3 regions of the Dorea chungnamensis genome follow, and region 1 is predicted to be linked to each of the others. Evidence: predicted binding sites of a transcription regulator. Region 1 holds the regulator's gene; each other region holds the start of a gene.
The links. Region 1 encodes Rex, which represses fermentation and respiration genes when NADH is low (regulators of the CRP and FNR family bind a similar motif). Its sites were predicted from a motif close to ATTGTTAANTANTTAACAAT; they were not measured.
Positions count from the first base shown of each region.

Region 1 (2,274 bases):
GAGCATCACGAAGCTGCTGCTTTTTGGCAGCATAATCACTGTAATTTCCATTATAGGTCATCAATTTTCCAGATTCGATTTCTAAGACCTTAGTCACTACTTTGTTCAAAAAGTAACGGTCATGAGATACGATCAGAACGGCTCCTGGATAATTCAGAAGATAAGTTTCTAACCAAGCTATAGAGTTTAGATCCAAGTGGTTAGTAGGCTCGTCCAAAAGCAAGATATCTGGCTTGGTGAGCAATAATTTACCAAGAGAGACGCGGGTTTTCTGACCCCCAGAAAGGGTATCTACGGGTTTAGAAAAATCATTTTCTGTAAAACCAAGACCTTTTAATACCCCGTTAATCTCACTTTCATATGCATAACCATTCTGGCGTTCAAAAGAAGCTGTCAGACGATTATATGTTTCAAGGCGTGATGTCAATGCATCACCTTCTAAATGTTTTAATTCTAATTCGATGGAACGGATCTGTGTTTCCATTTCGATGATATCAGATTTGGCAAGTTTCACTTCTTCATAGATAGTGCTTCCACTTTGCATAGCCTGATGCTGTGCAAGATATCCCAAGGTTTTGCCTTTGGTTAAAATTACTTCTCCGCGGTCAGAAGGAAGCTCACCTACAATCATTTTAAAAAGCGTTGATTTTCCCGCTCCATTGGGACCAACAAGAGCTGCTTTTTCGTGATCTTCTATATGAAAAGAACCGTCAGCGATAATCACTTTTTCGCCGAAAGATTTACTGATTCCGTGACATGCTAATATCATATTATTTTCATATCCTCCTTTTTCACTCGTTTTCATTATAGCGAAAATAGGACAAAATACAACTAAAAGTTTGACTTTGTTCACACAATTCTATATAATATTTCTTAGAATGAAATGGAAGGTGAGACTATTGGAAGAGAGAGAGATTTCCCAGGCGGTCATCCGTAGATTGCCACGATACTATCGATACTTAGGAGAGCTACTTGAAAATGGAGTGGAGCGTATCTCGTCTAACGATTTGAGTAAGCGTATGAAAGTGACTGCATCTCAGATTCGTCAGGATCTTAACAATTTTGGTGGGTTCGGTCAGCAGGGCTATGGTTATAACGTTAAATATTTGTATACAGAGATTGGTAAGATTCTTGGCTTGGAAGAGGCTCATAATATGATTATTATAGGAGCTGGTAATTTAGGGCAGGCTCTTGCTAATTATGCAGCTTTTGAGAAGAGAGGATTTGTATTAAAAGGAATTTTTGATGTCAACCCAAGATTGGTGGGTGTTTCAATCAGAGGCGTGCCGATTCGTATGATGGATGAGTTAAAGACATTTGTCCAACAAAATGATGTTGAGATTGCAGTTTTGACTATTCCAAAGGATAAGGCAATTGAAGTGGCTAATATGCTGGTAGACAATGGTGTTCGTGCAATTTGGAATTTTGCCCATACAGATTTGAATCTGCCGGATCATATAATTGTTGAAAATGTACACTTGTCTGAAAGCTTAATGCAGTTATCATACAATATTAGCCGATATAACGAAGAACATAAGAAATAATAAGCAAAGACGTGTAATGACTGGCATGCGCAGACGGGCTGGTTTTTACACGTCCTTTTATATTATAAAATGAACTTGGAAGGTGAGATTATGCGATATCTGCTTAATGGAAATCAAATGAAAAAGGCGGATCAATATACAATACAGGAACTGGGAATTCCGTCTATGGAGTTAATGGAGCGTGCTGCAAAGAGATGTGTAGAGACTATGGAGGCGGAAAAGCTTGATCTGTCCAAAGCGTGTATCGTATGTGGTTCAGGGAATAATGGTGGTGATGGATTTGCGATAGCGAGACTTTTAAAGGAAAAAGGGTATCCTGTGACAGTTTGTTTTGTAGGAAATGAATCTCATCGTACGGATGAAACAAAACAGCAGATGAGTAAATTAAGGGAAACAGGTGTTGAGATATTCAAAGAGTACAAAGAAGATGAATATAGTATCATAATAGATGCGATGTTCGGTGTTGGACTTAGCCGTGAGATTATAGGAAAATATTTTCAGATTATTCAGAAGATGAATGAAGCAAAGGCTGTAAAATTTGCTGTAGATATGCCATCTGGAATATCTGCGAATCATGGAAGTGTCCTTGGAATTGCTTTCCGTGCAGATATTACGGTGACTTTTCAAATGGAAAAGCTGGGACTTGCAATCTATCCCGGAAAGGAATATTCTGGTAAAGTGATTGTAGCTGATATCGGAATCCATACGGAAAAAATAATTGCTACCGAAA
Region 1 covers NZ_JBDOHT010000004.1:27,625-29,898, reverse strand. Annotated here, with positions in the region: gene ABE613_RS04695 (ABC-F family ATP-binding cassette domain-containing protein) at 1-769, opposite strand, end outside; gene ABE613_RS04690 (redox-sensing transcriptional repressor Rex) at 900-1,544, shown strand; gene ABE613_RS04685 (NAD(P)H-hydrate dehydratase) at 1,635-2,274, shown strand, end outside.

Region 2 (2,274 bases), on a different contig from region 1:
TGAGGCAACGGCCGCAATCTACGCAAAATTTCGGGTTGATCTTTGCCTTCCCATTCTGTACGCGTATGGCTTGGGTAGGACAGTACTTAATGCAATTGATACACCCTGTGCAGGCTTTTTTATCCAGTTGTACAGAATTAATGAATTTGTTCAAAAGTTTCCCTCCCTACAGTTTAAAAATGCACATCCATGGTGACTGTAGTGCCCACTCCTATTGTTGAGTCAATGTTCATGTAATCTGAGTATTTCTTCATGTTGGGGAGTCCCATTCCAGCACCGAAGCCAAGAGCGCGAACCTCTTCTGGTGCAGTGGAATATCCCTGTTCCATTGCTTTATCGATATCTGCAATCCCTGGGCCGACATCTGCAAGGATCATGCGAATATTATCTGGGGCGATCTCGACCTTGATCGTGCCGCCATTGGCATGAATGACCATGTTAATCTCGCCTTCATACATAGCAATTGCGACCTTGCGTATTACATTATTGTCAATCCCCATCACTTTTAGTTTGTTTTTCACATCACTGCTGGCTTCCCCGGCACGTGTAAAGTCATCCCCAGAGATGACGTAATTAAATACAAGTTTTTCACACATGAAGCTATACACCTCCAAGTAATCCATTGCTGTATAGTATGCCACATGATGTGAACATGTCGTGGCGTGTGCAGAGTATGACAATCCCTTTTTCTTCTGCCAGAGTCAGAATGTTGGAGTCTGGGATTTTATTTCTTACAAATATAATACAGACAATGTCAAGCATCTCGGCGGTCCGTACGACCTGTGGATTACACAGACCAGTAATTAAGGCGGAGTGTTCATCGGCGTAGGCAAGGACATCACTCATCATATCGGATGAGAAAGCATAATGTACTTCACTGTCCAGACAATTATTGCCATAAAGAACATCCGCATCTAACAAAGTTTTTATTCTTTCGATTGTCATAAATACCTCCCGAATGGATAGATTTATTTTAGTATAGCATTGCAAAAAGATGAATTCAACCATGAAATTGTACAAAATACACAAAAAATGGTTTTTAAAATTGAAAATATTTTAACAATATGATAGTGAAATAACAAACGAAGCTGTTGGAAAATTAACTAAATTACATGAGAAAAAGCTATAGATTTTTGGAAATTTGTATGCTAGAATGAAAAAATGAAATGAGTTTTCTGGTGAAAACGACAAAATTTGACAATAATTAAGGGAGGTAAAAGAGAATGCTTTCTAAAAAATCTACAGTTCAGTTCAATGGAACGGAAGAACAAAAAAAAGAACTGTTAGAGATGATTCATGAACTGAAAGACGAAAAAGGTTCCTTGATGCCGATTATGCAAAGGGCTCAGGATATTTATGGATATCTGCCTATTGAGGTTCAGACAATCATTTCTGATGAAACGGGTATTCCATTAGAGAAGATCTATGGGGTTGCCACATTCTATTCTCAGTTTAACTTGAACCCAAAAGGACGTTATCGTATATCTGTCTGTCTTGGTACAGCTTGCTATGTAAAAGGTTCTGGTGATATTTACAATAAGCTGATGGAAAAACTGGGAATCGTAGGAGGAGAATGTACTCCAGATGGTAAATTTTCCCTGGATGCCTGTCGTTGTGTAGGAGCCTGCGGACTGGCACCAGTCATGATGGTTAATGATGAAGTATACGGCCGGCTTACAGTAGATGATATTGATGATATTCTGGCCAAATATGAATAGATATGATGACAGAAATTGCATTGAATATTCTGGATGTTACAGAAAACTCTGTGCGTGCTGGAGCCAGCTACATAGAGATTAGTGTCATAGCAAATACAGAAAAGGACATTCTTGAAGTATCGGTAATTGATAATGGATGTGGAATGAGTGAGGAGCAAGTGAAAAAGGTGACGGACCCTTTCTACACGACAAGAACGACCCGTAGAGTTGGCCTTGGTATTCCATTTTTTAAGCAGGCAGCTGAGAGTACCGGGGGAAGCTTTTCGATTTGCTCGAAGGAACAGGAAGGCACCTGTGTAAAGGCAGTATTTGGATTGTCTCATATTGACAGGATGCCGTTGGGTGACATTAATTCGACTATTTATACATTGATAGTATTCAATGAATCAATTGATTTTCATTATAAATATGAATATGACGGTAAAGGATTTGTGCTTGATACAAAGGAAATGAAGAATATATTAGGCGGCTTGTCGTTCAAAGATGCTGAAGTGTCTCAGTTTATTCGGGAATATCTGGATACGAATAAGGCAGAAGTGGATGACGGAAAAACATT
Region 2 covers NZ_JBDOHT010000013.1:43,876-46,149, reverse strand. Annotated here, with positions in the region: gene ABE613_RS11635 ([Fe-Fe] hydrogenase large subunit C-terminal domain-containing protein) at 1-154, opposite strand, end outside; gene ABE613_RS11630 (ATP-binding protein) at 174-596, opposite strand; gene ABE613_RS11625 (DRTGG domain-containing protein) at 601-945, opposite strand; gene ABE613_RS11620 (NADH-quinone oxidoreductase subunit NuoE family protein) at 1,224-1,718, shown strand; gene ABE613_RS11615 (ATP-binding protein) at 1,721-2,274, shown strand, end outside.
Region 2: a site for Rex is predicted at 1,045-1,064, ahead of ABE613_RS11625 (DRTGG domain-containing protein). Genes of this name have one in related genera too.

Region 3 (2,274 bases), on a different contig from region 1:
AACACCCATAGCGATTGCGATATCTCTATATTTAGTTCCAGTTGCTTCTGCATTGTATTCCATAACGGTTGGAAGCAAAATTGCGTTTGCAATTCCATGTGGAGTATCATATTTTGCGCCAAGTGTATGAGCCATGGAATGAACAATTCCAAGACCTACGTTGGAGAAGCCCATACCGGCAACATACTGTCCCAGAGCCATATCAGCACGTCCTTCCGGAGTATTTGCAACAGCACCTCTCAAAGAGCGGGAGATGATTTCAATAGCCTTGATGTGGAACATATCGGATAATTCCCATGCGCCAGCAGTAATGTATCCTTCGATGGCGTGTGTCAGAGCATCCATACCAGTTGCAGCAGTCAGTCCTTTTGGCATACTAGACATCATATCTGGATCAATAATTGCAATTACAGGGATATCATGTGGGTCAACACACACGAATTTTCTGCTTTTTTCAACATCTGTAATAACATAGTTAATAGTGACTTCGGCAGCAGTTCCAGCTGTAGTAGGAACTGCAATAATTGGAATAGATTTATTGGGTGTATTAACGGCACCTTCCAGACTTCTCACATCTTCATGCTCTGGGTTCGCAATGATAATGCCGACTGCTTTTGCAGTATCCATGGAGGAACCACCGCCAATAGCGATAATATAATCTGCATTAGATCTTTTGAAAGCTTCCACACCTGTCTGAACATTTTCGATGGTTGGATTTGGCTTGATGTTGGAATAGAGTATATATTCGAGATCATTTTGATCTAATACATTCAGTACTTTCTGGGTAACACCAAATTTTACGAGATCAGGATCCGAACATACAAAAGCTTTTTGGAATCCTCTGGTTTTAGCTTCGGTTGCAATGTCATTGATTGCACCAGCTCCATGATAGGATGTTTCATTTAAAACAAACCTGTTTGACATAATGCATCTCTCCTTTATAATTGCTTTGTCATAATTATAACAATGTGCTGAAATCAAGAAAAGTTACAGAAAAAGCCACCTGTCACAAAAGTGACAAGTGGCTAAATGTGTAACGTATAGATTTAACAAATATCAGAAAATAATTCTTCCAAAGGTCTTGGAAGTGCGAGAATCAGTAGATTGGCAATCTCTTCTGGTTCCATATTCATGTTTTTTCGCACCCATTCGACCGTCATATCAATCGAACCACGACAATACATTTCTAAGAGAAAGACAATGTCACGATTGGGGGATTTTCCGGTTTTTTCTTTAATTATATTGGTATAAAATTCCAGAATACATTCATAGTCATATTGCATCAGTGAATTGTAGTCACGGGATTGAAAGGCGGAAATAAAGAAACGTTTTTCATTTTGAATAAACTGGAATTTCTTAATAAGCCCTTCTTTTAATGTGCAGCCGGAACCCATCTGACGAAAAGAACGATCGGCGAGCTGGCTAAAATGCCAGTTGACCAGATCATACTTGTCTTTAAAATTTCTATAAAAAGTTTGGCGTGTCATGCCACTGGTCTCGACAATCTCTTTTACAGTTATTTTGTCTAGTGGCTTTTTTCCCATTAGTTGTTTTAAAGAATCGATGAATCTATTTCGAGTTTTATCTAAGTTGTCCATTATGCATAATCTCCGATGTCAAAAATAATAAATCTAAAATCATTATAGGATTTTTGAAAAGGAAGTGCAATAAAAAGAGCATTATTTTGACGAAGGAATTCACAGAATAAACATAAAATCATCACATACTTTTCAAGGGATTCCCTTATATTGGTAGAAGATTTTGTTTGATAGGAGGAGAGACATTGATAGAAGTAAAGAATCTTACGAAGAGATATGGCAGGCATCTGGCAGTGGATCATCTGAATTTTACAGTGAAAAAAGGGCAGATCTATGGCTTTCTTGGACCAAATGGGGCTGGAAAATCAACTACAATGAACATTATGACAGGATATTTGGGAGCTACAGAAGGGCAGGTACTGATTAACGGGCATGATATTTTGAAAGAGCCTGAAGAGGCTAAAAGGTGTGTTGGCTATCTGCCAGAGATACCACCTCTGTATACAGAGATGACGGTAATGGAATATCTTCGATTTGCCGCAGAGTTGAAAAAGATACCGAAGAAAGAGAGAGAAGCACAGATCGGGGCAGTTATGAAACTTACGAAACTGCAGCCTGTGAAGGATCGTCTGATCAATAATCTATCCAAAGGATACAAGCAGAGAGTAGGGCTGGCACAGGCTATCTTAGGATTTCCAGAGATTATTATTCTGGATGAACCTACGGTAGGTCTGGA
Region 3 covers NZ_JBDOHT010000011.1:73,835-76,108, forward strand. Annotated here, with positions in the region: gene fucO (lactaldehyde reductase) at 1-924, opposite strand, end outside; gene ABE613_RS10740 (TetR/AcrR family transcriptional regulator C-terminal domain-containing protein) at 1,047-1,598, opposite strand; gene ABE613_RS10745 (ABC transporter ATP-binding protein) at 1,784-2,274, shown strand, end outside.
Region 3: a site for Rex is predicted at 949-968, ahead of fucO (lactaldehyde reductase). Genes of this name have one in related genera too.